One region of the Bacillus sp. ABR genome, then DNA from elsewhere that is predicted to be linked to it. Evidence: a T-box and tRNA genes for the amino acid it is inferred to sense, from the RefSeq annotation. Region 1 holds a T-box; the other holds one or more tRNA genes.
What was found. The T-box of region 1 lies ahead of thrS (threonine--tRNA ligase). A T-box ahead of a tRNA ligase gene usually reads a tRNA of that ligase, here a tRNA-Thr.
Positions count from the first base shown of each region.

Region 2: it has a tRNA-Thr gene. The T-box ahead of thrS (threonine--tRNA ligase) is inferred to sense a tRNA for this amino acid. The anticodon was not compared.

Region 1 covers NZ_JAOYSL010000006.1:50,991-67,205, forward strand. The annotation lists gene OIT90_RS17340 (SpaA isopeptide-forming pilin-related protein) at 1-5,802, opposite strand, end outside; gene OIT90_RS17345 (helix-turn-helix domain-containing protein) at 6,501-8,009, shown strand; gene OIT90_RS17350 (hypothetical protein) at 8,066-8,347, opposite strand; gene OIT90_RS17355 (hypothetical protein) at 8,690-9,973, opposite strand; gene OIT90_RS17360 (hypothetical protein) at 9,991-10,566, opposite strand; gene thrS (threonine--tRNA ligase) at 10,725-12,653, opposite strand; T-box leader at 12,707-12,931, opposite strand; T-box leader at 12,969-13,192, opposite strand; gene OIT90_RS17370 (HNH endonuclease) at 13,382-14,140, opposite strand; gene OIT90_RS17375 (DNA alkylation repair protein) at 14,360-15,190, opposite strand; gene OIT90_RS17380 (MFS transporter) at 15,379-16,215, opposite strand, start outside.
Region 2 covers NZ_JAOYSL010000004.1:363-16,577, reverse strand. The annotation lists gene glmM (phosphoglucosamine mutase) at 1-229, opposite strand, end outside; gene OIT90_RS13565 (CdaR family protein) at 255-1,682, opposite strand; gene cdaA (diadenylate cyclase CdaA) at 1,675-2,496, opposite strand; gene rsiW (anti-sigma-W factor RsiW) at 2,714-3,340, opposite strand; gene sigW (RNA polymerase sigma factor SigW) at 3,355-3,918, opposite strand; gene rocF (arginase) at 4,103-5,014, opposite strand; tRNA gene OIT90_RS13540 (tRNA-Gln) at 5,151-5,222, opposite strand; tRNA gene OIT90_RS13535 (tRNA-Tyr) at 5,227-5,311, opposite strand; tRNA gene OIT90_RS13530 (tRNA-Thr) at 5,340-5,412, opposite strand; tRNA gene OIT90_RS13525 (tRNA-Val) at 5,416-5,491, opposite strand; tRNA gene OIT90_RS13520 (tRNA-Glu) at 5,498-5,572, opposite strand; gene murQ (N-acetylmuramic acid 6-phosphate etherase) at 5,793-6,704, shown strand; gene OIT90_RS13510 (MurR/RpiR family transcriptional regulator) at 6,719-7,588, shown strand; gene OIT90_RS13505 (PTS transporter subunit EIIC) at 7,585-8,964, shown strand; gene pbp4b (penicillin binding protein PBP4B) at 8,978-10,333, shown strand; gene OIT90_RS13495 (glycoside hydrolase family 3 protein) at 10,347-12,266, shown strand; gene OIT90_RS13490 (exo-beta-N-acetylmuramidase NamZ family protein) at 12,317-13,525, shown strand; gene OIT90_RS13485 (bile acid:sodium symporter family protein) at 13,567-14,532, opposite strand; gene OIT90_RS13480 (SulP family inorganic anion transporter) at 14,594-16,033, opposite strand.

The DNA.
Region 1 (16,215 bases):
GTCTTTTCCTGTTGTCACAGATTTTATGGTTTTCCCAGCTTTTGTACGAATGTCAAAGGCTGCCCCTTTTAAGGTTCTATCTGTCTGCTGGTCTACCTTTATGATACGCAGACTTCCTAAGATCAAGTGATTCTTCGCTGTTAATTGAAGCGGCTTCTGCTGATTTTTCTCAATTGTGAACAGGATCGGCTTATTATCCAATTCATAACCATGAGGTGCTTTCGTTTCAACGAATTGATATTCTCCCGGTTTTAGATCGTTGATGTGAAGCTTTCCTTTTTGGTCCGTTACAAGTGATTTCTTCAACGTTTTTCCTTCTTTACTCAGAAGAGCAAACTCTGCATTTTCCAGCGGATGTCCCTCATCATCGATTTTGGTCAGTTCCACTGCTCCCGGCGTCAGTTTGTTGATCATTTCTACTTTTGCTGGTTTGTCTTGACCTAAACGAATCGTAAATGAGACAGGTGTCTGATCCAATTCATAGCCGGCAATGCTTGCTGTTTCGACAAATCGATAGGTTCCTGGCTTCAGTTGATCGACTGTCAGTTGACCGTTTTTGTCTGTCTTTAAGTCTTTCTGAATACGCTGATCATGCTCATCCATCAGATCGAAGGTCACCCCAGCGAGCAACTGACCATCCTCTCCTTTTTTCTGAAGCTTCACAGCACTTGTCGTCCGAATATTTTCTTTTGTCACTTTCACCAGTTGATTTGGGTTGAAATCAATTTTAAATTCTACTGGTTCTGCATCTAGTTTATGTCCAAACGGAGCCTTCGTTTCAACCAATTGGTAAGCGCCTGGTTTCAAATCGTTGACAGTGATGATGCCTTTCTCGTTTGTTGTTAAACCTGACATCATTTCTTTGCCATCGTCATTGAAAAGTGTAAATTCTGCGCCTTTCAATCTTTCTTTTTCTTCCCCTATTTTTGTGAGTTCTACAGAACCTTTCTTGAGCTGATTGATTGCCTCCACTTGAATCAATTCTTTTTGACCTAATTCAACTTCAAAGACAAGTGGTTTCGTACTCAATTCATAGCCTTCAAGACTCTTTCTTTCAACAAATTGATAGGTTCCAGGTTTTAGCCCTGTGAAGGTGATCTTTCCATCCTGATTGGTTGTAATTCCTTCTCCTCCTGCCACTATCTTTCCTTTATCATCAGATAGATCAAAGACAACCCCTTCTAATGATTTCCCATCTTCGCCTTTTTTGTGGAGCAGCACTCCGCCTGTTTTGCGGCTATTTTCTTTTGTCACACTGACCAGCTTCTCAGGGTTAAATGGAATAGCAAAAGTGACAGGTGTTTCGTCAAGCTCGTGACCGAATGGCGCCTTCGTTTCAACAAACTGATAGGTTCCAGGCTTCAGATCGTTGACGATGATCTTCCCGTTCTGATCAGTGACAAGACCTGTTTTCATCTCTTTTCCATTTGCATCTATAAGCTTGAATTCTGCTCCTTCAAGCACATCATCCTTTTCACCGAGCTTCGTGAGCTGGACAGATCCAGTTTTGAGATCATTGATCACTTTGATTTCTGCCGGTGTTTTTTGTGCGATTTCGATGGTAAAAGGATAAGATTTATTTTTCTTTTGGTAACCATCAATACTCTCTGTCTCCACGAGCTGATATTTGCCCGGTTTGAGGTTATCAACCAAAAGCTTCCCATCTTCATCTGTTGTCAAATCTTTACGCACGACTTTCTCATTTTGATCCAAGACTTCAAATCGAACACCTTGAAGCTTCTTGCCATCTTCCCCTTCTTTTATCACTTGTAATGCACTTGTTTCATAGAAGTTCTTTTGCGAAATGACGATTGGTTCCTTTGGATCAAGTGGTACTTCAAATTTGATTGGCGTTTCATCTAATACATAACCATCGGGTGCTTTTGTTTCAATGAGCTGATACGTGCCCGGCCTTAGTTCGTTTATCGTGATCTTGCCATTTTCTCCTGTGACAAGCGAACCTTTTAGCTCATGCCCATCTTGATCTAAAAGCTTGAACTGTGCACCTTCTAGTCGCTCTCCGCCTTCACCTATTTTGCTCAATTCTGCAGAGCCTTTGATGATGTCATTTACTGCAGTTACAATTGTTGTTTCTGTTTGATTTTCTTTAATGGTGAACGGCCATTTTTGCTGATTTAATTGATAGCCTTTCGGTGCGTTTGTCTCAACAAAATAATAGGAACCTGGCTCAAGTTGTTTGAAAAGGATTTCTCCTTTTTCGTCCGTTTTCAAATCGGTTTGGACGGTATCTCCAGATTCATTTTTCAGTTCAAATTCTGCATTCTCTAATGCTGCACCCGTCTCTTTGTCTTTTTTCGTTAACTTGACATGCTGGCGGATTTCTTGGTTTTGCACCGTCATGCTATTTCCTGATTTCGCTTGATCTCCAGATTCGTAAGGCTGATCAATCGTTACATGGATCGGATCCTTGGTTTTAATATAACCATCAGGTGCTTTCTCTTCTGTCACGATATAGTCACCATACAGAAGACGATCAAATCGAAGAGATCCTTCTTCATCTGTTGTCTTTGTACCAATGACGATGCCACTCGCAGCATCTGTAAGTGAGAAGGTTGCTCCTTTTAGCGCTTTTCCAGTACTCGCATCTACCTTTTTAACGGTTAAAGCACCAATCGCTCCTGTGCCGTCCCCCATGCCAGCGGTGCGTTTGACCACAATTGAGGCTTCGGATTCCTTTTTGATTTCTTTTACATTTTCACCTCTAAACGTTACTTCGTTTTGAAGTGTACTTCCCACCTTATCTAAAATGAGAGATTGGTATTCCAAAATATATGGTCTCGTGATTTCTTCTTTAAATTTGATTTGAAAAGAATCTGGGTCGAATTCAAGGTCTAGTTCGTAATCCTTCCCTTTTTCCAACTCTTCTGCTTTTGTCACTTGCCCCTTTTCATCTATTGTCGTCGAATAGAGATGAAATGAGTTTTCTATTATGGCTTGGTTACTGCTTGGATGGTCTATAATCGTCGCATCTTGGACTGTTGATTGACCAAAATTGATATTTACTTTCCAATCAATAACTTTCCCTTGTTGATTTCCTGATTTGCTCGTGTATTTCCCTCCATTTGGAATGGACACCACAGCATTCACATCTGATTCTTTTGTCTGTCCATCATAAAGGGTCGCTTTATTTTCGTAGGTTTTCTGTACTAAATCCATTCCTTCAACACTTGTTTGATACGTGATTTTGTATGGGGAATCAATGGCTTTTTTGAAGATGACTTCGAAGCCTGTTTCTCCCTTTTCATTTTCAAGGAATTTGATGTCATAATGTTCTTTCGCTAATACCTCTTTTTCTTCTGCTCCATTTTCCCCGCCTTGTAAATCAAGCGAATAGACGGTGATTGAATCTTTAAGCAAACGCTGATTTCCTTGAATGAAATCCTCGATTCTCGCCTCTTCTAGATGTTTCAAATTATAGTTCACACCGATATTCCATGTGATCTCTTTTTTCTTTGCATCATAAGTTCCGTTCTTAAAACCATTAGACTGCGTGTATGTGTCCGGTGTGAAGACAGATTGATTTTCCTTCGTCAAATCCTTGCCATCTTCATTTACCCATTCAAGCTTTACATGATTACGCAGATTCTTTTGGTCTTTATCTGCTCTTTTTTCATAATCAAAAGACGTTGTATATGTGACGATATGTTCTGTCTTAATTTCTTTTGTAAATTGAATATCAAATCCATTTTCATGTTCAATTATTAGGTAATCTGTGCCTTCTTCAAGCACTGAATTGCCTGTCGTCACTTTTAAACTATCTTTTTGCAGCGTCAATCCTTCGTTTGTAAACGTATCTTTTAATATCAAATTGTTCATCGTTTGTTGATCTTTGTTGAAGGTGATACGCCATGGAATAGTCTTGGTCTTGTAATTTGGTGTTCCATGATTTTTCGTTAGGATTTGCTGGTCAATTCTTTGCTTCCCTTGTTTGCTCTCTTTGCCAGCTGTTACGGTATTGATGATCTCTTCAGCTTCAAAAACCCGCTCGGTTGCTTTTGTTTGATAGGTGATGAGATAAGCTGATTGAATATCTTGATTGAATTGCAAGGTAAACCCGTTTTGTTCATCCTTTTTTTGAGGTTGAACTACATAATTTTCAAACGCTTTTGTCCCTGCTTCGTTGCCATTTTGATCAATTGTGACTTCTTTGACTTGAAATGAATCAGAAATCAGCGCCTGTGTACCATTAAAGTAGTCTTCTAACAAAGCATCCTTTTGAGCCAGCTTTTTTTCGTTATAGTTATATCGAATTTCCCAAGTAATCGTTTGTGTGACTGGATCGTAGTGAGCGGCTTTTTTATTTAAAGGACTGCCTCTTGTCACATTCACTGTGCCTTCTGCTGAACTGATCACTTTATCACCGGAAACTAGGGACGCTTTATTACGAAATGCAGACTGATCTTGATTTGTAATGTCCGTTTCATACATTAAACGGTAAGCTAGATGCACGTCATCTTTAAATTCAATCGTGAAATCTTGACCATCTGCTGTTTGGCCGATTGTATAGTGGTTTTCGTCAAGCAGCTGACCAATCGATGTTTCCCCATTTAGCTTTGTATCAATACGATAAAGCTTGATTGAATCTTTTTTCAATGCCTGACCTTCTTGAATCGGATCTAATAGCTTCGCTTGTTTCACATCGTCTAAGTCCATATTAAAATCTACTGTCCATTGAATGGTTTCAGCATTGTAAGATCGATTTGGTTTTCCCTTTTTAGAGACGTTTGGACCATTTGGAATGTATTGAATCGGAATAGATACCGTATCCTTGCCTTCAATCGGGGTAATGATGACTTCTTTTTCTTCAGTGATGACTGTTTGTTGATCTAATTGCGTCCAAACTTGAAGTGTTCCATGGATATTTGAATATTGTTTAATAAAATCGGTGAACTCGATGGAGGCATTTCCACTCTCATCTACAGAGAAATAACCAACGGTTGCCTGATTAAATTTCATCTCGAGACGATCGATTTTTTCGTAAATCACTAATTCCTCTGGAACCTTGAAATGGAATTCATCTCCGCCATTATAGCTATGCCCATTCGGGATGGCCCACTCATAGTTAATGGAAATCAGCGAGTTGATATCAGGTTTCTCAATTGAATTTCCTTCCGGATCTTCAAATATTAATTTCGCATCAGTGAGGAGATTTTCTTGTATCAGCGTTTGTTTTGTAACACTTTGCAGCCCTGCACGCTTAGACACGCTCACTTTATTTTTTAGTAATTCATCTTCTTCGTTTTGTTTCGTTTGAGCGGCTTCTTGATTGTTAGAAGCTTTATCTTTCTCAGATGAGGTTGAGTCATCTTTTGGAAGGCTTTCTTCACCCTCATTTTGCTTTGTTTTCTCTTCTTGCTGAGTTATACTGGTGACATCGATGTCAATTGATCCTTCTAAATTTGGATCGATCTCAACATCTTCTTTAAATTTTACCGTCACTTCATTTTGTTTTGAAACGGTATATTCGCCAACAGGTATGTCACCTACAGTAATGGGTTCCTTCTGCTCCTTCTCTACCTGGATGGCTGAAGGAAGAGTGAAAACATACGGATATTGTTTTTTTAGATCAATTCCTTTTATTGACCAATGCACAGTGGCCTTTCTTACTTGCTGATCTTCCATGCTTGATAACTTATTGCCTTCGCTATCAGCAAACTCAATATCCCCATAAATATTTTCTTGAATTTCTTTTGCTTGTGCCCCTGCTAAAGGCAAGACTCCTAATATACTAGACTGTATGACTAGCACTGTAATGAGTGCCAGCGACAATATTCTTTTCAATACATCCACCCTTTTCTAAAATTAATTTTCAACAATGATAAAAAATCAGTTGTATACTGTCAGATCAATCACTCCGCTTCTGATCAAATATTTTCTAAAAAATTGCACCTTACGACCCTATGAATAAAATGAGTTGATCAATCATGATAGTGGATTCAATAACTGGATTGGGGTCCATAGAAATGGGGAATAGTGAGAGGGATCATGAAAGAATAAATATGAATTTTTCTATTGATACTTGAATGAACAATAAACGATGTGTACATGCATATATAAGCATGTATTCACATATAGTTCGTTCATATGAAACAAGCATGTATCATATGGTATGTATGGTTAGACAGTTCAGCATCATATAGACCGCATTCCTTTCTACTCCCTTTCATATGGTAATCAAAAATCTGCTGCATTTTATTCTTTCATTTACCGTTTCAACAGCAAAAAAATAAACAAAATATCTAAAATGATCCATTTTTATAGGATTCATGGCTTACTTATCACCTTTTAAAAGAAAAATATGGAGAATTAACGAATAATATTTGTTTTCGTCTAATTTTTTTCTCTTTTATCATGAAAAGTGAAGACAAAACGATTTAGCCTAAATATTAAAATCATTTTATGCCTATTTAGAAAATCAAATGTTCTTTAAGTGAACTTCATAATATAGAGGCAAGCCAAGGGAAGGAGTTAGTTGTTTAATGGAGCTCATTGATAATAAATCAAAGAGATGGATAAAAATTTTAAAACTGCTTGTATCAAAAGATAAGTGGTGGAGCCTTCAAGAAATATCGAATGAACAAATCGGTTCGGTTCGTGCCATTCAAAGCGATTTAGAACAAATGAAGTCGTTCCAAACAGAGAACGGAGAGCCGTTAATCCACATAAAGCCAAGACAAGGCATATCCATTTGTTATACACAGACGATACGAGTCGACTACTATATCAAAGAAATTCTAAAAGATACGATTGAAATTCGATTGATTGATGGCGTTTTCTTTGAACAAAACAGGTCTTTCTATGAATGGATGGACATACTGAATATCAGTAGATCCACATTGTATAACACCATTCATAAAATCAATTCGCTTCTTATCTCGTATGACATTGAGTTACGACCAGATAGTATGCAGTTCCATGGAAATGAGAAGGAGATTCGTCAATTTTTTGTGGAATTTTTGTTTGAAGTCTATGGAAGCAGGCTTTGGCCATTCGATGATATTCAAAAGCAAGATGCAGTTGATTTTTTACAAAAGCTATTTCAGGTGCTCGAAGTCAATCTACCTGATGTGGCGATAGATAAATTTTGCCTATGGCTCGCCGTTTCCATACACCGAGTGAGGAAAAATTTTTCAATACGACGCAATTATAGGTACTCAATGGATAAGGAAAAACAAACATCTACAGCTAAAGGTATCTATAATCAAATCAAAAACTTGGAAGAACACGTTTGCCAAATGACAAAGGACACTTTTGGTGTTACGTTGGATCGTCACGAATTTGTCTTTTTACTATTGATTGAACCAGCTATTGGCCATTATAAATCAATTGAAACTGTCGAAGAAAAATTGACGTTCTTTCAATCGCATACACCACACCTCTTCGAAGCCATTCATTCCTTTATCAACCAACTGGAGTTGATATTTCATCAAGAGGTGGCTAATCGCAAGGCGATGACACTGATTCTTCTCCAATATTATGTGTATTCTAGGGAAATTACCGTAAGAGATGGATTCCTTTTCAAAAAGAAATCGAGGTATTTATCAGAGGTAAAAAAACAGCTTCCTTACTTCTATTCGAGGATTACTCATATCATCCAAGAGTTAAAAACAGACGATATACTTGCTTCTTTTGTGAAAAATGAACGAGAATTGATTCGTATCATTACTTCTAACTGGAGGGGGCTTGTTCATTTGGAAATGGATCGGAGAAACGTGTTGAACATTTTTGTCATTTCAACATTAGGTTATAATCATAGTTTGTTTATTGCGGATTTAATTAAATTAAGATTGCCTCCTCTCATTCATATTTTCACAAGTCCAGAAAATACATTAAATGAACAGACAATGGATCGACTTGGGATTGATATGATTGTGACCGATACTGAACTTCCTAATCAATTAGGACGGTCTACGCTGCTGATCAGCTCTTTTCCAACAAAGAAAGAAGTGGACAACTTGCACTCAAGATTGGTTGATATGACAAACTAAGATTCACCAAAAAAAAGCTGCTGAGGAGCTCTCTCAAGCAGCTTTTTGCTTCTGTATTAATGAAGCGCTATTTGTTCATTCATCAAATCAATAGCATAAAGCGATTGCTCATATTCATCTAATAGAAGGTAGACTTTGAGCGGTGCAGCAGTTTGATCTGTCTGCTGCGTGAATAGGACACAAGTGAATTTTTCGATTCCTTCTGGCAGCTTGCTTTTCAGAAAAGGATGAAGAATAGGAGAGATTCGAAGGGTATCAACATCTTGCAACCAAAGCTCATCTTGTAACGCAGGATAATGATCAACCAAAAACTGACGAAACACTTCCAATGTACTCAAGTTAGATATCCTCACTTTCTTCTATTTATAGCTTTAAGCTTACCTAAAACAAACATGTTCAACTCACCCTATGATCTCAGTCCGCCTATTTTCGCATACTACTAGAGACACAATGTCATTTTTTCTTCTAAAAGATTTGTAGATCAACTTTACTGTCATGAGTTTTCCATATGTATGACGTTTACTATATGAAATACGAATTCCCACCGATGGACCTATGATCATATTCTTATCTGTTTCTTTCGTGATGAAACGACAACTTCCTTCTACAAAATTCCATTTTTATTCTAAAAAGAGGAAAATGGGACAAAAAAGAACAGCTGCTCACTGTTCTTTTAGAAGTTATGAAAGGTCTGTCAAAGAGAATACTTCGCCGCTCACTGCATCAACGCCATCATGACAGTCAAGCTTGCCGCATAAAACATATTGTTTTTGCACATCGTCATAGACATAGATCGGTGTAAGTTCGAGGCGTTCTCTCAATGTTTCAAAGGCTTCTTTCTGAGATATGGTGATTTCACTAGCTGATTGAGATGGATTGAGTATCCCGCATACTTGAAACATCTCTTTTTTATCTATGTAATTAATGGCTTCAAAAGTGCTGGCATCAATGAAGACCTTGATCTTATCCATAAATCCACAGCCTTCTTGCTCATTCGTTTTTAATATCGCTTCGATATAGCCATGATCACGGTGGAGTGTTTTAAGCACCCACTTCCCTGTATCCTTTGAATATTTTTGCGCCAAAAAGGTGCGAACCGCTTTGATACACTCAGCTTGCTCCTCTTTTGAGATCGGGAATGTATCTGGTGAAGGCTCCAGTGAGAAGGCTTGTTCAGCAGTAATGTCCTCGTTTATATTGACTTCCTTTTTTTCAAAGGTTTTGGTTAAAGGTTCATTCCACTCCATGACCTGATTCATGTGTATACAATGTGTTTCTTCACGCCCAATTTCAAACGGTATCGTTCCTGTCCCATCGTTCTTGACATAAATTTCTTCTAACGCAAATATAGGGCGGATTCGATTCTGCTCGAAGGAGGGCCAATCAAACCGCTGCACTTGCTGCTGAGCTAAATCCTCGATCCTATCAATGGAAAGCACATATTCTTCAGCTCTTAGTCGTTTTTTTGCCATAAATGGCCCTCGATGTATAAAGTGAATGAGCTGCCCATGTTCATCCCATTTCACCTCGATTCTACCTGAAGGCGTCACTTTCACACCATCTATTGCTTCTTCGAAAAAAAGTTCCCCTTTCTCCTTTTGTTGCAAGTGAAAATGCTCACCATCAATCAACTCTGTTTCTTGTTCAATCCATTGAATGGCATGAGCTGGATAAGGCCTCTTAAATGTGACACCATTCTTCGCGAAGGTTTTATCCATGACAAAAATAACTGTTTCAACCTGCCCTGTATTCAAATTCACGTCAATTACGGCTGTGCCGTCCGGGTTTAGATCATCGTCCTCTGGTTCAGCTTCATGGGAGGGAAACCATTCCATATTCAATGTATACACCGTTTCATTGAACATATTGACGTAACGATGAAAATTGTGCCTTTTTAGATAGTAAAGATCTAAGCCAAATTTCGCCTTTGTCTGATCGATCAGTTGTTGTATGTTTGCATTCATTTGTTTCACCTCAAAATTCAGTTTAATGGAAGAAGAAAGATGACGATAAAGCCGAATATGACGATCACTGATAATAATCCTAATGCCATTGCCAGCATATTTGATTCCTTTGTAAAGCCTTTTAATCCGTGCGCTTCAGTCGACCGATCGATTTTTCTAAAGCGAAAGAGCATGCTTATATTGATAATGGCTAGAGCCATAACAAATAAGAAAATGAGAAACTTAAGTTCTATTTCAAAGAATGAATCTGGTATTGTTTGTAAACTAAATGATTGGAAGAACATAAGCCCGCTCAATATCAATTTCCAAATGTTCTCCACTCTTTGTTCTTTCTCCCACTCTTTTCCCAATTTTTCTTTTTCATAAATGGCTACCTGCTCAAAAATGGGAATGAAAGACTTTGTTGATCCTTTTTTGATCAAGCCGTAAATGCCTTGAAGGAGCATGAAGATTCCTAAACAAAGAAAGAAATATGTAAATTGAATCTCAACTTTTTGAATCAAAACAAAAAAAATCAAGATCATCACGCCGAATAGTAAATTAGAGATAACTACTTGTTTTGTCCTCATCTTTTTCAGTGCAGCTTGATCCATGTAATACTCCTCTCCGTTTTAAATGTTTCTTTTGAACGCTCTATCTTTATTACGATTTTACCGAAAAAATGTTTCAATATTTTCCCTTTCCATTGCAGAAATGGAAAGGGAAAGACGCCCATCATTCAATGGACGTCTCATTCTTCGTAATGAAATCATCACATCATTTCTTGAGCAGCTGTTCTGTCTTTTATTTGCTCAGCTGCCAAACGTTTAAAATCCTCAACAGACATTTGCTTTGAAGTCTTTTCTCCGTGCTGTCTAATATTTAGTGTGTTGTCTTGCATTTCTGTATCGCCAATGACAGCGATATAAGGGATTTTTTGCATTTGTGCTTCTCTCATTTTATAGCCAAGTTTTTCATCACGCTCATCGATTATTGCTCTTATTCCGATACTTCTTAATTGCTGCTGCACCTTTAAGCAGTGATCAAGGTGAACAGTTGAGACTGGGATGATTTGTACTTGTACTGGTGCTAGCCATAATGGAAAGACACCCGCAAAATGCTCAATGAGAATGCCAAGGAAACGATCTAGAGAACCAAAAATGGCGCTGTGAATCACAACTGGCCGTACCTTTTCATTATTTTCGTTGATATATGTTAAATCAAATTTCTCAGGCATTTGAAAATCCAGCTGAATTGTGGCGCACTGATGGCTCCGCTGCAGGGCATCTTTAATATGAAAATCGATCTTCGGGCCATAAAATGCCCCATCTCCTTCATTTAGCTGATAGTCGACCTTTAGACGATCAAGCACATTTTTTAGTGCTGTTTCGGATATTTCCCAAATGGCATCATCCCCTAAGGCTTTTTCTGGACGAGTGGATAGCTCGACGGAATACTCAAACCCAAATGTCCGATACACATGATCAACTAATTGGAAAATCCGTTTGATTTCAGCTTCGATTTGATCTTCTCTTAAAAAAATGTGAGCATCATCTTGGCAAAATGTCCTGACCCTGAACAATCCATTTAACGCTCCGCTAAATTCATGACGATGCACCTGGCCAAACTCAGCCATTCTGATCGGGAGGTCTCTGTATGAATATAAGCTGTTTTTGAACATGAGCATATGCCCTGGACAGTTCATCGGTTTTAAAGCAAAGCTTGTATGGTCTACTTCTGAGAAATACATATTTTCATGATAATGATCCCAGTGCCCTGACTTTTCCCAAAGCTCTTGGTTCATCATAAACGGTGTACTCACTTCTTCGTAATGCGCTTTTCCTCGCACTTCTCTTGAAAAGGCCATTAATTCATTTCTGACAATCTGACCTTTTGGTAAATAAAACGGCATGCCTGGTGCTTCTTCTGAAAACATAAAGAGGGATAACTGCTTCCCTAATTTCCGGTGATCACGTTTATTTGCTTCTTCCATGAAATGAAGATAATCAGCTAGATGATTTGGATGCTGAAACGCTACACCATACACTCGCTGCAAGACATCCTGATTGCTATCTCCCCGCCAATAAGCCCCTGCAACACGTGTTAGTTTAAATGACTTTAAGTACCCTGTAGAAGGTACATGCGGCCCGCGGCATAAATCTACAAATTCTCCTTGCTGATAAACTGTGATGGCTTCTTGAGAGGGTAACCCTTTTAAAATATCCAGCTTATATGGATCATGTGCAAACAGCGCTTCTGCTTCTTTGTAAGAGACCTCTTTTCTTTGGATGGGATGATTCTCATTTATGATGTTTTTCATCTCTTTTTCAATTTCTTCCAAATCCTCTACGCTTAATGTTTGATCGAGCTTCATATCATAGTAAAATCCATTTTCAATGACAGGTCCGATCCCCAGTGTGACATTGTCATATAACCTTTTCACAGCCTGGGCTAATACGTGTGCTGATGTATGGCGCAGCACTTCAACCCCTTCTTTTGAATCAAGTGTGACAATAGACAGCCCAGCATCGCTGTTTAGCTTTTCACTTAAATCAACCATTTGATCATTGACCTTTCCCGCCACTGCTTTTTTTCTTAAGCTCGGACTAATATGGGAGGCAACATCTGCAACAGTCGTACCTGCGGGAAACTCCTTTATCTTTCCATCTGGAAATTGAATCTTCACCATGTTTTCTCTCATAACTGACACACCTTTCCTATTTTTTGAAATAAAAAAAACACACCCATCCCTCATAGAGGGACGAATGTGTAATCCGTGGTTCCACCCAAATTCCCATAACGCGTATTCGCTTTATGGCTCTGGTGCCGTAACGCGGCATTGACGGTATTGGATACTGCAATTTTCCCCAATACAGCTCAAAGGTGGTAAGACAGCTTTTCTGCGTTAGGAAGATTTCAGCGTGACTTCCCTCTCTGGTAACCGATAAAAGCTGCTCATGTCCTTTTCAAAGCAATGATCCTATATGAGTGTACAAAAAAACACACCCATCCCTCATAGAGGGACGAATGTGTGATCCGTGGTTCCACCCAAATTCCCATAATGCGTATTCGCTTTATGGCTCTGGTGCCGTAACGTGGCGTAGACGATATTGGATACTGTAATTTCCCCAATACAGCTCAAAGGTGGTAAGACAACTTTTCTGTGTTAGGAAGATTTCAGCGTGACTTCCCTCTCTGATAACCAGTAAAAATGGCTCATGTCCTTTTCTTCGCTTTTAATTTCTCCATATCTTACATGATGATGATGGATGATGTAAAGCTTTATTTTGAGTAAAGCTAATGAAATTCATTCTTTAAAATGGCATTTTGAGTGATTTTACTCAGGCTATAATCAATTTGTCCTAAATACTCAATTAGCATCCTAATGTAGGTAGTAATCTTAAGCCAGCCATAATTCCCTTAGATTTCTCAATCCTGATAATACGTGTATAACTGTGAAATTTCTATATCAATTCCACCTTTAAGAAGTCTCTCTCTCCTACTGTGAAATAGCTTATCTAATATTTCTTTCTTGTCCTCAAATCGTCCATAATGGATTTTCTTATGACAGACTAAACAAATTGAAACAATATTAGCATGGATGTCTAAACTGTGATCAAATTGATCCTGATATTGCATTGGTATCAAGTGGTGAGCCTCTACATAATTCTCTCCATTAAACTTAGAAATAAAATGCTTATGCTGTTTATCGAACTCACATAAATAATCTGCATCAGCAACAGCTCCAACTGCATATTTAGGATTTCTACTCCATACCTTTTTATTTTTCACTAACCTATGTTTAGGCTTATCTTTTGGCTTATCCTCAATATCAGCTCTGCCGACATCAGCAGGATTTCCTATTAGGTACTTTTCAAACTCCTGCTCCTCTTTAAATAGCTCTGCTTGCAACTCAGAATCATCATAATATTCAATGTATTTTTTAAAATGATTTAAAGCTACACTATACATCCTATGTCCTTTTTCATTCTTCTTTTTGAACTCTGGATTACTAAGAATTTCATCAATAAAGGCAGCATCAGTTAAATTAAATAAATTAATCTTCTGTAATCCATAGTCTCCTAATTCTGAGGATATTGTGCCGATCGCTTTAGAGTATCTTCCAATAGAGTATGGTTTTATATTTGCATAAGTTCTCAACCAATCAGCAAAAGTATCTTGATTCATCAATGGTACGACTCACTCTCTCTGTATATTGTTTTCTTTATAGATAGGTATTCAGAAGAATTAATATGCTCTATTGAATGGTTACAAAAACAATATTTGACTCAAATAAAACTTAATTTATACCATTCTGAAGAATATATCTGCATACCTCTAAGAATTTCTCCTGAATCATTTAGATAAAAATTCCCTCAAAAAAGGAAATTTAGTTCATGTTCTTTTTCACAAATTCCCCTTCACAATCGTTCTCTTGGCTTTCTTAACAATTCTGCTTGTCGCTTTTGTATTAGAATCCTTTGACCACTGTTCGCACAGATTTCGTACCCAATCAGGCTGTGTTTTACTAGCGTCATTCAGCCAGTTTCCTACAGAATCTTGAACATATGTTGATGGATCAGATTTGAGGTGATTTAGAATTGGCAGTGCTCTTTCCGGCTCCTGCTTTAATAACTCAATATGCTTTGTCCATACACCTCTTGGACGGATCGACTCTACAGAGAATCGACGAATATTTTCATCCTCGCTTTTTGCCCATTCTGTTAAATATTCTATACTTTGATCGAGCTGATGACTTAGACTTTCTCTCACTGACATCCAAGCAATTTCGCGAACACCAAAATGGTGATCAGCTGCGAAAGGCTGAATGTACGCTAGTTTCTCTTCCAAAGAGGATGAATGCTGCTTGTTCATATAAGCAGCCCAGCAGCGGACGCTATCAGATATGTGACGGCTGCATGCCTGTATGACTTCCACTCTTTTTTCCTCATTTTCTTCCTGCAGCACTTCATCTAACAAATGACCGATAAGACGAATCGCTTTCATGCCTGACTCCGCTTTTTGTTTGGCGATTTCAGCTGAAAGATCGATTAAATGTTTGTCTAAACCAATAGACGGCAAAACATGCTGTAATAGAGTCACGTGATTGACAGCCAACCATTCAGTTAAATTGACACTCTCTAACTCTCCCTGATTCAAAAGAATCAAGACGTCATGAGGAATGTCACTCCCCTTTCGAGCGCCTTTACGATTGATGATGTCCTCGCTTATTGGCATTATGTATTCTCTCCCGTCTACCAGTACATTTTTGGCATTATTTTTTGGAGTCATTTGTTATTAACGCTTAAAAACCTTCGGATATTCACTCCCATTGTAGCAAATAAACTCCCTCAACTGGTTCTTCTTCAAATCAAAAAAAAGGAACTACCGAAATAAGTAGTTCCCTCAATACTAGTGAATCTATGTTACCTTCCTTGCTCCATTACCTTCAAACTCTTATGCTGAGAGATTCGATCAAACGCCACCATCAGAATGGTCATGAGTAAAGCGAGAAGAACCGTTCCAGCGCTGATCCAGCTGAGGTTCAATATAGATGTCCTGCTTAGTACAAGTCCTCCTAAACCAGAGCCTAAAGCAAATCCGAATTGAATAAATGATGTATTGACACTTAATGCGATATCAGGAGATTTCGGTACAAGTGTGACAAGATATAGCTGCTGAGCTGGCGATGTGCTCCATGTAGCAATCATCCATATCATGATCACCGCCACCATGACCACGAGATTCCCTGTCACAAATGCTAGCAGCATAAGCATGATGATTTGTAGAATAATTCCGGAGAAAATCGTGAATATTGGGCCTTTTTTATCTGCTGCTATCCCTCCAAGACTGGAGCCCAAAAAGCTACATATTCCCGCTAGCAATAAAATGACGCTGATTTCTGTGATGCTAAGGTTTGCTGATTCTTGCAGGAATGGCGTTAAATAGGTAAATAAAGTAGAATATCCACCTACATAAAAGAGTGTCACTGCCACCGCAAGCAAAATTCTCTTATCTTTTAATATCGATAACTGCATACCTAGCGTCACCGGTTCTTGTTCTTTCATAGAAGGGATGCGCCTATATACAACAATCAGCGGAATGAGCGTGATCAATCCAATGGCTGCAAATAATGCTTTCCATCCCATCATGCTGCTTAGAAATGTCCCGATTGGCACACCTAAAACCAAGGAACTGCTGAGTCCCATTAAAATGATGCCAATCGCTGTTCCTCTTTTTTCTCGTTCTACAAGCCGAGTGGC
Region 2 (16,215 bases), on a different contig from region 1:
TCACACCTAGACGCATCACTTCAGCTCCAATTGAAAGTAAGCCTGCAACAAGCGCTCCTTCTAACATATGACCAGATACACGTGTGTCTCGACCAACGAGTACCTTTGGACGTTCTTTATCCTTCGTGAGCACATAGCCGCCAAATCTCCCAACTTTAAATGCGAGCTCTGGCGTTAATTCGCTATTCGCTACACCCCTTACACCATCAGTTCCAAAGTACTTGCCCATGTTTCAATCGCTCCTTTTTTACCATTCAAGAGGACGCATCGTCCTCTTTTTTATCTTCTTTGACCCGCTGTCTTTGACTCGATTCTTTCTTTGCTTTATCTTGCGTGGATTCTTCTTTACTCTTCTCACCCTGATCATCGTCATCAGTTGATGGATCTTGTTGATCTTTTTGATCCTTCCGATCATTCGTCGAAGCCGGCTGATCCTCTGTATCAGTAGAAGTGAGTTTCACTTTGACCTTTGATCTCGATAATGTCCAAGTCACATTTTGAGGACCATTTACTTGAACTTTGACCTCATGGGTTCCTTCGTTCAAGTCCCCTGCATTGATATAGGCTTCAACATCTGAAGCCTTTAGTTTATCAATCGCACTCTTTGATCCCTTTGCTGTTAACGTGATCCGTCCAGAAGATGGGCTCACAAAATCAGATGTGAGATCCTTGCTCAAACCCACGACAGAAATCGGTACATTATCGATCTTTTTTTCTTCAGCTGTTGCAACCTTCACTTTGATCTTAACGGTTTCGGGTGATACCTTTTTCACACCATCTGGCAGGGGAATATCGGCATCAATCTCCGTATCATCTTTGATCTTGCTTAGGTCCAGCTTGACGCCATCAATAAAATCAAGGGCATCCAGCACCTTTTGAGAGCCGTACACTGTGACCTCACTCGGGCTTGTCTCAATGCTTGAGATGCTGATCCCTTCTGGCAAGCTGCCCGTCCGCTCAATTTTAAAAGGGACCTTTTTGCTTGGACTCGAGATTGGGACCGTAATATCCACCACGGACGGACTTACTTCAACTGGCAGCTCATTCCCGCTGCTATCATACACAGTGAGCTTCGCCTCTTTTTCAATTTGCTGATCGACATCTTCTAAGTTCACAAAAGCTTTAATGACAGAAATTTTGTCGATGACGTCCTTTGATCCAGTAACTGTGACCTTTTTCGGATTCACAATGGGCTGTTCAGGTGTATAGCCGTCTTTGATTTTATTTTGATTATAAAACTCGGTTTCAACAGGAAATTCAGCTGTTGTTTTTTCTTGTATCGTCACAGTCGTCACAGATGGATTAATCGATAGTGTGAGTCCCTTCGATACATCTCTTGCCTTCAGCTCCACTTTATGTGTACCTGTCGATAAGTTCTGCATGTCTGCGTAAATTTCAAAATTCTTTGTTTGTCTTGCTGTTTTCACAGCACTAGTTGATCCTTTAATCGTGACATTGACTGTCTGCGGCACACCAGTGACGACGTACTTCTCATCATCATAATACGCTTTAACAGGAATGTCGGTTAAAGTTGCTTCATCTGTCGTCGATGTTGGGAAAAAGGATTCACCGATTTTTTTCGGCGTGGGCGCTTGCGCTGAATTGACTGCACCATACAGCAATAAAGCGAAGACCAATGCAAGAAGCTTAACGGCCCAGCGATTATTCAAAATCTTATCCATTTTTCTTGCCCCTCCAATACCATTTGGTCGAGGAAGCATCTTTGCTGTTCTTACTAAATTCAGCAATCAGCATTTCTTCAAGCGCTTCTTCTGTCAATTCTCGGTGGAGATCACCATTCCTTGCGACAGAAATACCGCCAGTTTCCTCAGAAACGATGACAGTTAAGCTGTCTGTCACTTCACTAATTCCGACTGCCGCCCTATGACGCGTCCCCAGCTCCTTAGAGATAAAAGGGCTTTCTGACAGCGGTAAATAGCAAGCTGCAGCTGCAATCTCATCCCGCTTCATAATGACAGCACCGTCATGAAGCGGTGTATTCGGAATGAAAATATTAATGAGCAGCTCTGAACTCACCTTTGCATTCAAAGGAATTCCTGTCTCTATGTAATCATTCATTCCGGTATCGCGCTCAATTGTCAGCAGTGCGCCGATTCTGCGTTTCGCCATATAGTTAATTGCTTTTGTAATTGCCTCGATCGTTTTCTGCTGCTGCTCCTCTACAGGTGTCCCGCTTCTTGAGAAGAAACGGCCGCGCCCAAGCTGCTCAAGCGCTCTCCTTAGCTCTGGCTGAAAAATAATAATGATCGCAAGGAATCCCCACGTAATCGCTTGATCCATCAGCCATTGAAGTGTGTTAAGACCGAGATACGCACTTCCCATCCTGACGAGAACAATGACCACAATTCCCTTTAAAAGCTGAACCGCTTTTGTTCCGCGGATGACCATCATTAATTTATATATCACATACCAAACAACGAGAATATCAACAGCATTACCGAGGTACTGCAAAAAAGGAATATCCCCTAAAGCCATTTCCTCGTCCTCCAGAATTTTCAGTTATTCTTCGTTTGATGCATTTTTTAATATAAAAATAGCCTATGTATCAATACATAGCGTGGCTATTATACCACATTTTGTTTCAGCAAGGAAAATAGTTGCCATATCTGGCTGAGTTGCTAGTATGCGTGAATCCCACCAATGTATAGAAAAAGAGCAGCCCCCTTAGAGACTGCTCTTTAAGCCGATTGAGTTACTTTTGCTCCTCTGGCCCAATGACCCGCATTACGTTTTGTGCTGTTGATTTCATTTTGTACCAGATCCAATCAAATACTTCATTAATTTCATTAATTTGACCAGTGACTTGTCCGGCAGAAGCAGTCAACTGTTCCCCATTGACGACGGTGACATTTCCATCAACCTTGCCTTCTACAATCAGCTTGCCATTTTTGACAGTGACATCACCCTTTACGGTTTCCCCTTTAGGTACGGTCACTGTATCATTTTCAACGACGAGATTCGGCTGCTTTGACACACTGAAATTATGATCGGTATTCCAGCTCGTAAACAGACTGCCTCCCATTAAAATGAGAAAGAGGGCAGCGGCTACCATCAGCGGGTGAGCTTTGATCCATCTTTGAACCGACACACGCTTTTTCTCCTTTGGAAGACCTGCCATCACCTTTGCAGTGAAATCAGATGGTGCTTCTATATGAGATGTACTCTGCACTAGCGCGATGGATTTCTCAATTTGTTGAAAATGAGTACGGCACTCCTCACACGATTGCAGATGGCTTTTTAATTCTTTTTCGTCTTGGGGCTCAATGTCCCCGTCTAAATACTGATGCATAAGCTGGACGATTCTATCCTGACAGCTCATCAAAATCACCTCACTCAAAGGTCTCTCAACTGTTTCCGGAGAGCCTCTCTACCCCTGTGTATTCTCGTTTTCACCGTACCAACTGGTATATTCAGAATCTCACTAATTTCTTTTAACGAGAGTTCATCAATATACTTTAATACGATGACCGAACGATATTTGTCGGGTAATCTTAAAATTTTTTGCTGAATGGTACTCGATAATTCAAGAGACACCACCTCATCCTCTGGCAAAATGCCATCAGCAGCAATTTGAGAATACATATTTAATCCTTCTGTTCCTGCCACCTCTGCATCTAAATAATAATCCGGCTTTTTTTTGCGAATACGGTCGATGGTCAGGTTGGTTGCAATGCGGTACAGCCACGTGGAAAACTTACGGTTCACATCAAAGCTTTCGATATTCACATAAGCACGAATAAACGCCTCCTGCGCAATATCCTCCGCTTCATGTGCATTCCCAAGCATACGGTAGCACAGCTGATAAATTTTGTCTTTATACAGGTCTACGATGTCTGCAAATGCGTTCTGGTCGCCTTTTTTCACTTGCTTAATTCTCTTTTTAATCATTGTGTCCATAGTATATTCAACCTCTGCCTTCACCGGTCTTTATGTATACGAACCTCTTTCCAAAAGGTTTCATTCTCCTCTAAAAAATAGTGTAACAAATTTTTGACAGTGTGTTACGCTTATCAACCGGTAAAAACCTTAACATATCCTTAAATTTTCCCAAAACAAAAAAAGAACGGGAACAAGTCCCGCTCTACAATAGCTTTTCACCCATTAATGAACCAATTAACGCAACTGCCGCTTCAGCGGTTTTGTTTTTCTCATCTAAAACCGGATTTACTTCAACAAATTCAGCAGACGTTAAAATACCCGCCTCCTCTAAAAGCTCCATTGCGAGATGACTCTCCCGGTAACTAATGCCCCCTGCTACCGGAGTACCTACACCAGGGCATTCCGCTGGATCTAATCCATCTAAATCAAGCGACAGATGGACACCATCTGTTCTCTCCTTTAGATACGCAATCGCTTCCTCCATCACCCTTGTCATCCCTAAACGATCAATTTCATGCATCGTATACACTTTAATGCCTTTCTCTCGAATCAATGCCCGCTCTCCTTCATCTAAAGATCGAGCACCAATTATAACGACATTTTCAGGCTTCAATTTAGGCGAATAACCGCCAATATTCGTTAAATCAGCATGCCCAAAACCGAGACTGACAGCAAGCGGCATGCCATGAATATTTCCAGAAGGAGAGGTTTCCTCCGTATTCAAATCCCCGTGTGCATCATACCAAATGACCCCTAAGTTTTCATAATGCTTGGCTACCCCAGCAAGTGTGCCAATCGCAATGCTGTGATCACCGCCTAAAATGAGCGGAAACGAACCAGATTGCACAATACTGTCAACCTTCTCAGCAAGCAGCTGATTTGCCCCAGCATTCTCCGTCAAATTTTTCAGCTTTTCACTTGTATATAAACCTTTCTCATCATCTCTTTGTTCAACTGGAATATCTCCAAGATCCTCTACATCAAATGAGAGCGTTTCCAATTTTTCTTTTACGCCTGCACAACGAATCGCACTCGGGCCCATATCGACGCCCCTTCTCGTTTGACCCAAGTCCATTGGAACTCCAATAATCGTGACCTTCTTTTGCTCTCCCATATGTACATCCCCTTTCCGTTCATGCTTATATTTTACTTTCTTGATGCCTTCTGACTCAACTCGACAACATTTTGAATAGTTATACAGTCCCTCTGCCAACATAAAAAAAGACACCTTTTTCAAAAAGGTGTCTTAACTGGGCTAGCTGGATTCGAACCAACGCATGACGGAGTCAAAGTCCGTTGCCTTACCGCTTGGCTATAGCCCAAAAATGGTGGAGGGGGACGGATTCGAACCGCCGAACCCGGAGGGAGCGGATTTACAGTCCGCCGCGTTTAGCCACTTCGCTACCCCTCCACATATGGAATTGATAAAGATAAAACAGTGCCGGCAAGAGGACTTGAACCCCCAACCTACTGATTACAAGTCAGTTGCTCTACCAGTTGAGCTACACCGGCATATGGTGGAGGATGACGGGCTCGAACCGCCGACCCTCTGCTTGTAAGGCAGATGCTCTCCCAGCTGAGCTAATCCTCCACATCATGGTGACCCGTACGGGATTCGAACCCGTGTTACCGCCGTGAAAGGGCGGTGTCTTAACCGCTTGACCAACGGGCCAGTTTGTCAAGTTTGTTGTTTCCGTGAAGCTGACAAAAGTTATTATATACAGGTTGTCCCCCTTTTGTAAAGGGGATTTTTATTTTTTTTATTTTCTAACTATTTACTCCCTATTTATTCAACATTTCGGCTGAAATATAATTTCAATATTCAAATATAATATTGAAATTTCATATCATACTCAATATACTGAAAATGAAGAAATAAGGAGGTATGTCACATGCAGCCATCTCAACTGCGTTCTTTGACAACAGAATCAAGAAACCCCAACACAATGGGAATTTCTCAAGCAAATCCGCTTGAAATACTCCAGATGATTAATGAAGAAGATAGGAAGGTCGCTCAAGCAGTCAACCTTGTACTTCCCCATGTCAAAACAGCAAGTGACTTTGCCTATGAATCCATCTCAAATGGAGGCAGACTCGTTTATTTAGGCGCCGGAACAAGCGGCCGAATTGGCGTAATGGATGCTGTCGAATGTCCCCCAACCTATAGCGTCTCACCTGATGTCATTGTAGGCATCATGGCAGGCGGAGACTCAGCTTTTTCTCAAGCTGCCGAAGATGTGGAAGATAGTGAAGAAGCCGGCAAACAGGATTTAGTACACATCCACCTGACATCAAAAGATACAGTCGTCGGAATTGCCGCAAGCGGCAGGACACCTTATATCATCGGCGCTTTAAACTATGCAAAGTCAATTGGAGCTAAAACAGTAGCACTCAGCTGCAATGAACAAGCAGAAATTAGCGAGCTTGCAGATTGCGCCATTGAGGTCATTGTAGGACCAGAAGCCATCACTGGGTCAACAAGAATGAAAGCAGCATCCGCTCATAAAATGATTTTAAATATGCTTTCCACCTCAGTCATGATCAGACAAGGCAAAGTATATGAAAACTTGATGGTTGATGTAAAAGTCAGCAATCATAAATTAAAAGAACGCGCCATCACCATCATTCAACATGTGACAAATGCTTCCTACGAACAAGCCGTGAAGACTCTCGAAGCAGCAGACTTAGAAGTCAAAACCGCCATCGTCATGCTCCAAACAAACACAGACAAGAAAACAGCCAAAGATTTACTGAGCAAAACGAATGGTCATATCGACAAAGCGATCTCACGTTATCAATCCTAAAGGAGGCAGAGCTCATGTCAGCAGGCGGACTTACCCTACTACACACAATCAAATCAAAGCTCCCCCAATCTGAAAAAATCATTGCAGACTATATCCTTGCCCATCCTGACAAAGTCATTAAAAGTACAGTACACGAAATCAGTCAGGCAGCCGGCGCAAGCAGCTCTGCAGTCATCCGTCTTTGTAAATCTCTCGGGCTGGATGGCTATCAAGATTTAAAAATGCGGATCGCTGGAGACTTGATGCATGACGATAAACAAGGCTACAGAGATATCGAACAAGATGAACCACTTCAATCCATTATTCAAAAAACAGCTGGAAACTCGATTCAATCGATTAAGGACACCGCTTCTATTTTAAATGCAGATGCTTTAGAAAAGGCTGTTCAATTACTGCTGAATGCAAACCAAATTCATTTTATCGGTGTTGGTGCATCTGGCATCGTCGCAGCTGATGCCCAGCAGAAATTTCTCAGAATTAACTATGCAGCGACAGCCTTCACTGACATGCACATTGCATCTACGGTCATCGCAAATGCAGGAGAGAATGACATTGTGTTTGGTATCTCCTTTTCAGGAGAAACGTTAGACATCATTCAAGCCCTTCAGCTCGCAAAAGACAACCAAGTGAAAACCATTGCTTTAACACATCCAGGTCATACTAGCGTTTCTGCTTTATGTGATGTTCACCTATCGACGTCCGGTTCCAATGAAGCACCTTTTCGCAGTGCTGCCACTTCCTCTAGAATGGCACAGCTCTACTTAATTGATGTCTTGTTCCTCAGTTTAGCTTCTCGTCAATATGAAGAGACAGCCCAATATATTGACAAGACAAGGCATGCCATCCGCTCCATGAAACGAAAAACAAAGGGGGATTCAACATGAGTCATCAAAAGAAATATCAGCAGTTGGCGAAAGACATTCTTTCACTCTGTGGTGGTTCTGAAAATATCTCTTCCCATACACATTGTATGACACGTCTTCGAATTACACCGATCGATAATGAAAAAGTTCACATCACAGCAATCAAAGAACTCGATGGCGTCATTGGCGTCGTCGAAGCAGAAACGCTTCAAATCATTTTAGGTACCGGCGTTGTCAACCAAGTATCAAGTGCGTTTGAACAGCTTCTAAATGCGTCTGGCTCTTATGATTTAAACAACGAAGCACAAAAAAACAAGCAAGCCATTTCACAAAAAAACCGCACACCGTTCAAGCTGTTCTTACGGCGGATTGCCAGCATTTTCATTCCAATCATTCCGGCACTTGTTGCTTCAGGGCTTATTACTGGGATTACAAAAGCGATCGTGCAAGCAGGCTGGCTTGACGAAAAATCTCAAGCCGCAGTTATTTTAACAGTTATAGGTTCTGGCCTTTTCGCCTACCTAGGGATATTAGTCGGAACAAACGCCGCAAAGGAATTTGGAGGCTCTCCTGCATTAGGCGCATTAGCTGGTATTCTCATTATTAACCCAGCCTCCGCAGACATTATGTTATTTGGCACAAATATTCTACCAGGCAGAGGCGGACTCATCGGTGTTCTTCTAGCCGCCATCTTTATGGCACTTGTGGAAACCCGAATTAGACGCTTCGTCCCGCAATCTCTTGATATCATCGTCACACCTACCATCACACTACTCATTACAGGCATTTTCACGTATGTTGTCTTCATGCCAGTCGGCGGATTTATATCTGATGCCATCACCTCAGGACTGACTTACTTATTAAATATGGGCGGAATCTTCGCAGGATTTGTTCTTGGTGCGACCTTCCTTCCACTTGTTGTAACAGGACTTCATCAAGGGCTGACACCGATTCATATGGAACTCATCAATTCAATTGGAGATGACCCGCTTCTGCCAATTCTCGCTATGGGCGGTGCAGGACAGGTAGGCGCTGCATTCGCCATATATATGAAAACAAAAAAGAAAAAGCTCAAAAGAGCCATTGCTGGTGGACTTCCTTCTGGGATGCTGGGCATTGGTGAACCACTCATTTTTGGTGTCACACTCCCGCTAGGACGACCATTTCTCACCGCTTGTCTTGGTGCAGGAATCGGCGGCGCTTTTCAAGCCTACTTCCAAATCGCGACGAAAGCCATCGGTGTATCTGGTCTTCCATTAACCTTTATTGTTCACACACATCAAATGCTTCTTTACTTAATTGGACTATTTATCGCATATGTTGCTGGATTTTTCTTCACATACTTATTTGGATTTCATGATGATATGGCTGTTGAATTCGAGGATCACAATCAATAAGGAGGTCTAGACCTTGAAGAAATGTTTTCTCTTGATCACATGTCTGCTCATGCTCCTTGGGTTACCAGTACAAACATTTGCAACTAGCTCCCATCCTGTATCGTCTTTGTCTAAAACAGCACCTGAAGAATATCCCGTCTTAAAAAAAGCAAAACGACCGGAACAAGTAGGTTTTTCTTCCAGGCAGCTGAGGAAGGTTGATCAAATGATTCAAAATGACATCAAAGCAGGATTTCCAGGAGCCGCTCTCATCATTATCAAGGACGGAAAGATCGTCCATCAAAAAGCCTATGGCTACCGGCAAAAATACGATGGTACAACAGCGCTCAAATCATATAAAAAAATGAAAAAGGATACACTATTCGATTTGGCATCCAATACAAAAATGTATGCGACCAACTATGCCCTGCAAAAGCTTGTCTACGAGAAAAAACTTGATGTCAACGAAAAAATACAGACCATCCTTCCAGATTTTCAGGATGAACCTGATGCAAAGGTAACCGGTAAAGACCAGCTCCGGGTAAAGGATCTTCTCACCCATTCTGCCGGTCTCCCTTCCAGTGTCTTATTTTATAGCAAAGAATCAGCTGGCTCTTTTTATTCTCAAGATAGAAAAACAACGATGAAATGGCTGCCAAAAGTACCGCTGCAATACAAGCCAGGTACCCAGCACATTTATAGTGACATTGATTACATGCTGCTAGGCATGATCATCGAGAAGAAAACAGGCATGCCTCTTGATCAATATGTCGAGTCAACCATTTATCGGCCGTTAGGTCTCAAACACACAATGTTCAATCCGCTGCAAAAAGGCTTCAAGCCGAAGCATTTTGCAGCAACAGAACGTTTAGGCAATTCACGAGACGGTGTAATCGATTTTGAAAACATCCGACGGTACACCCTGCTAGGTGAAGTACACGACGAGAAAGCATATTACTCAATGGCAGGTATCTCCGGCCACGCTGGACTTTTCTCGAATACCTCAGATATGGCCGTGCTGCTTCAGCTGATGCTTAACAAAGGAGGCTATGGAAAAACAACCATCTTTGATCAAGCTTCCATCGATCTCTTTACAGCCTCCTCTGATACGAACCCAACTTACGGGCTAGGCTGGAGAAAAAACGGTCATACTGACATGGAATGGATGTTTGGAAAATATGCAAGTAACGAAGCCTATGGACATACTGGCTGGACCGGCACAATGACGTTGATTGATCCTAAACACAATTTAGGTGTCGTCTTGCTGACGAATAAGAAACATTCACCCGTTGTTTCACCAGAAACCAATCCTAATCAATTTGAAGGTGACCTGTTCCCAACTGGTACTTATGGAAGCATCATGACTGCAATCTACGAATCTTTTAAGTAAAAGGAGGAATTCGATGTTGAAAGCTCTCTTTCCCGCTGCACTAGTTTTAGCCCTGCTAACCTCTTCCATTCCAACGGAAAAGGTTAGCTCTGCCTCTCTGCCCACCGCTAAACAAATGGTTCAAGACATGTCACTGGATGAAAAGATAGGTCAAATGCTCATGCCGGACTTTCGCAATTGGCAAACAAAAGATGAATCCGCACCTACAGGCTTCACAAAGATGAATAACGAAGTATCTCACCTTGTAGAAAAATATCATCTAGGTGGTGTCATCTTATTTGCGGAGAATGTCGTTGATACGGAACAAACCGTGAAACTCACCCACGAATTTCAAAAAGCATCACCAAACATTCCTTTACTCATTTCTATTGATCAAGAAGGCGGAATCGTCACAAGGTTACAAAAGGGAACACATTTCCCAGGAAATATGTCGATTGGTGCCTCTAGAAGCAAAAAAAATGCATATGACACAGGAAAAATCATCGGAAAAGAATTAAACGCCTTGGGGATTAATACAAACTTCTCTCCTGTGCTTGATGTGAATAACAACCCAAACAACCCCGTCATTGGTGTCCGTTCCTTTAGCTCTGATCCTGCTCTTGTCTCTAGACTTGGCCTTCAAACCATGAAAGGACTTCAAAAGGAAAAGACCATTTCCACACTAAAACATTTCCCGGGACATGGTGATACAGCGGTCGACAGTCACTATGGCTTGCCGCTCGTAGAGCATGACCTAGATCGTTTAAAAAAGGTTGAGCTGTATCCGTTCCAACAAGCGATCAATGCTGGTGCAGATATGGTCATGACCGCTCATGTGCAATTTCCTGCCATTGATGACACAACGTATCGAAGCAAGAAAGATGGCGAGGACATCATGGTTCCAGCAACCTTATCAAAAAAAGTCATCACACACTTATTAAAAGAAGAGATGGGCTTTCAAGGTGTTGTTGTGACAGACGCCCTAAACATGAAAGCGATTGCAGATAATTTTGGACAGGAAGAAGCCATAGTGATGGCCATTAAAGCAGGCGTCGACATCGCTCTCATGCCAGCACCAGTTACCTCATTAAAAACAGAGAAAAACCTGGAGAATGTATTTAATGCGGTCAAACAAGCGATTTTAAAGAAAGAAATTCCGATGTCGCAGATTAACGAATCCGTCGAAAAAATTCTTCAATTGAAAATCAAACGCGGCATTATTTCCTCCAAAAAACCAATCAGTCTTGAGAAAAAAATCAAAAAAGCCACTCAAGTCGTCGGGAAAAAATCGCACCGTCAAGCAGAACAAAAAATGGCACGTGAAGGAATCACCCTGCTTAAAAACAACAAAAAAACCTTACCTTTCAAGCCTAAAAAGAATGACAAAATCGTGGTCATGGCACCTTACGAAGATCAGACAAAAGCAATGTCTGTCACAGTCGAATCTCTCATAAAACAAAAAAAGATCAAGCCTGTACGCATCCAGTCATATGCTTTTGCGGATAAAACGTTCACCAAAGACTCTGCCAAACTAATTCAAGAAGCTGACTATGTCATCACTGGCTCTTACGTTGTCCAAAATGACCCAGCTGTAAATGATGGCGTAATTGATGACAATGTCCAGGACCCAAAAAAATGGGCAACTGCCTTCCCTCGTGCTGTCATGAAAGAAGCAGCAGCACAAAATAAAAAAATGGTCATCATGAGTCTTAGAAACCCTTATGATGCGGCAAATTTTGAAGAAGCTGATGCCTTACTAGCTGTGTACGGTTTTAAAGGCTACTCAAACGGACAATTCAATCAGCCAAATATTCCTGCTGGACTAGAAGTGATATTTGGAGCTGCATCACCTAAAGGGAAACTGCCAGTTGATATCCCATCTGTCACTCATCCAAATCAAACCCTTTACCCATTCGGCTATGGACTCAATTTGAAAGGGAAACAGATCAAATAGGAGGGATTCTCTTGAAGAAAACAGCAAGTTTCATAATCGCAAGCATTCTCATGATGAGCACATTGACCGCCGCCTCTCCCGCAGATCAAGAACGAACAGACACAAAAGGAAAAAAAGCAGCAGTCAAAACAGGGATCGAAACACTACTCTCAAGCAATCTTTCATGGCTAAAAGGGAAAAGGGTTGGTCTCATTACCAACCCGACTGGCATTGATGCAAATATGAAAAGCAGTGTCGACCTCCTATTTGAACATCCAAATATCAAGCTCACCGCTTTATATGGGCCTGAACACGGCGTGCGCGGCGATGCACAAGCAGGAGAAGGCGTCGAATCCTATACCGATGAAAAAACAGGTCTTCCTGTTTACTCTCTTTATGGAAAAACAAGAAAACCAACTCCTGAAATGCTGAAAAATGTAGATGTCCTGCTGTTTGATATTCAAGACGTTGGTACTCGTTATTACACCTATATTTACACAATGGCCTATGCGATGGAAGCAGCTAAAGAAAACAACATTCCCTTTGTTGTCCTAGACCGCCCAAATCCCATTGGCGGACTAAAAGTAGAAGGACCTGTTTTAGAGCCTGAACACGCCTCATTTGTAGGGCTCTATCCAATCCCGCTAAGACATGGAATGACTACTGGTGAGCTTGCAAAACTGTTTAACAAAGAGTTTCATATCAATGCTGATGTAACAGTCATCAAAATGAAGAATTGGAAGCGGTCCATGACATTTGATGACACGAAGCTGCCGTTCGTCCTTCCTTCCCCTAACATGCCAACAGTGGATAGTACCTTTGTATATCCTGCCACAGGATTAATTGAAGGCACAAATGTCTCTGAAGGCAGAGGAACGACAAAACCATTCGAGCTCATTGGTGCACCATATATCAATAGCAGCGAGCTGGCAGATCATTTAAATCAGCTAAAACTAAAAGGCGTTCAATTTAGACCTGTGTCATTCACCCCCACATTTTCTAAACATGCCGGTACACTATCTCACGGTGTGCAGTTATACGTCACAGACCGCTCATCCTTCGAAGCGGTGAAAACGGGGTTATCCATCATCACAGCAATACATGATTTATATCCGAACGACTTTCAGTTCCTTCAAACAGGCAGCTTTGACAAACTCATCGGGAATGGCTGGATGAAAGAAGAAATCAAAAAAGGAACTTCCGTCAAACACATCATGAAACGTTATCATCATGACCTCAAAACATTCGAAAAGAAGCGAAAAAAATATCTCATCTATTAAATCACAAAAAACCCTCCATCCTTTGATAGATGGAGGGTTTTTCATGAGAAAGATTTGGTCACAGAAGGTGCTTTCAGCTCAAAACGATTGAGTAAGAAGCCAAACAAGGCAGCAAGCACTTGCTGAAACAGCATGCCAATCACCACCGGAACAGCGACAGCAGGCGGGAAAAAGCTAATGGCAAGCACAGCCCCCGCACTAATGTTTCTCATACCGCCCGTATACACGATGGCCACAATCTCTCCTTGAGTACATTTCATCGCCTTCCCAATCAACCATGCAAACACATATCCGCTCATCGCAATGAGAAACACCGTTGCTGCTTTGCTAAAAAATGCGGCATCCAGTTCACGTAAGTAAGGCGCAACAACAGAACTGTTGATCGACACCACTACAAACAAGCCTATTTTTGAAAAAGGTGACAGTGTCTGACTGATCTTTTTCGTCACATCAGGCTTTGCATAGTGACGAACAAGCATACCTAAAATAGATGGAAGCACCACCATCCCAAACAGCCCTTTCATGATCGCCACCATGTCCATATGAACTTGTGTACCGGCCAAAAGTGACAAACTGGCTGGCACAATTAATGGCGAAAGCATTGTATCAATTAAAATAATGGATAACGTTAATCCAACATTCCCTTTATACATTGCCGCCCATATTAAACTAGAGACTCCTGTGGGAATCACCATTGCAAGTGTCAAACCAGTGATCGTCATGGCATCTCCCGCAAATATGAGATGTCCCGCTGACCAAGCATAAAGAGGCATCAACACATGCAAAATCATAAACGATAAAATCAAAGGCAATGGGTGCATCACCGTATGCTTTAAAGCCGAAAAAGTAGAAGACAAACTCCCTGCAAAGGTCATCACAGCAAATACCCATGGCACTAAAAACGTATAATCCTTTAAGTAAGCCGCCAATAAAACACCGAGTAACACACTAAAAGGTGTAATGAGCGGCATCATCCGGCCGAGCACTTGATTCAAACGCAAAAGCATGCCGGCCACCTCCATCCTTCACTTTCTTACCTTTTCTATTGTAACAGACAGAAAGGCCTTTTTAAGAACCATTCACTTGTTTCACAAGCTTTCGACTTGATGTATCCATTCCAACTACGTCCACCTGGACGCCATTTGCTTGATATCTCTCCTTTATACGTTCTATTGCTGCTACGCCTGATTCATCCCATATACGCGCTTCAGACAAATCAATCACAACAGATTGGAGTTCTTTCCCCTGATGGAAAGCTTGGATCAAGTCAGTGACAGAAGCAAAGAAAATTTGCCCTTTAACTCGATATACCCAAGTACCTGCCTGGCTTTCATTAGACGTAATATGAAGCTTCGATATCTTTGCGACAAAGAATACCGCACTAAGCAGTACACCTGCAAAAACACCTTTTGATAAATCATGAGTCAACACCACCGTCATGACCGTGACAACCATCACAATAGAATCTGTTTTCGGATTCTTTTTTAGCTGCTGAAAGGAACTCCAATCAAATGTGCCAATGGAAACCATGAACATCACAGCCACTAGAGCAGCCATCGGAATTTGAACCACGACATCACCTAGTACAAAAATCAACACCATTAAAAAAGCACCCGCTACAAAGGTAGAAAGCCGGCCTCGTCCTCCTGCCTTCGTATTAATCACAGATTGGCCAATCATCGCACAGCCAGCCATACCACCAAAGAATCCCGCAACCACATTGGCAATCCCTTGACCTCTCGCTTCCTTGTTCTTATTACTAGACGTCTCTGTCATATCATCGACAATCTGTGCGGTTAAAAGAGACTCAAGTAAACCAACCATCGCAAGTGCTAAAGAATAAGGAAAAATAATAGCAAGTGTTTCCCAGTTAAACGGAACTTGAGGTATCAGAAAAACAGGCAAAGAACTAGGAAGCTCTCCCATATCTCCAACTGTTCTAACATCAATATGTCCAAATACAGCCAATATCGTCATTACAATAATGGCAATGAGTGGGGAAGGTATCACTTTTATCACCATAGGCAATAAATAAATGATCAGCAAGGCGCCCCCTGTCATCATATACATAGCCATTGATTCCCCAACGAAATGTGGAAGCTGAGCCATGAAGATCATAATAGCCAACGCATTAACAAAGCCAACCATGACGGACCTCGGAATAAATTTCATCAAACGAGACACTCGGCACAATCCAAACACAATTTGAATCAAACCCGTCAAAATCGTAGCTGCAAACAAATATTGCAACCCATAATCAGCGACCAAGTTAACCATGACGAGAGCCATAGCCCCTGTTGCAGCCGAAATCATGCCTGGGCGTCCACCAACAAACGAAATCACAATCGCGATACAAAATGATGCATACAAGCCGACCTTCGGATCAACGCCCGCAATAATCGAAAACGCAATTGCCTCAGGAATTAAAGCCAGTGCGACTAATATACCCGCAAGCACGTCCTGACGTACATGTCCAAACCATTCTTGCTTTACAAATAAATCTTTCAAACCATCTACTCCTTTTTATATACATACCGTACATGGAAAAAGAAGATCAACTATACCTGGAGATAAAGAAAGGGAAAACAAACGATACTTCACTTTCGGGGGAAAAGAGGAACGTACAGAGTCTTTTGATATAGAGGATATCACTTTAGTAAGAATAAAAGAAAGAGAATGAAGAATCAAGA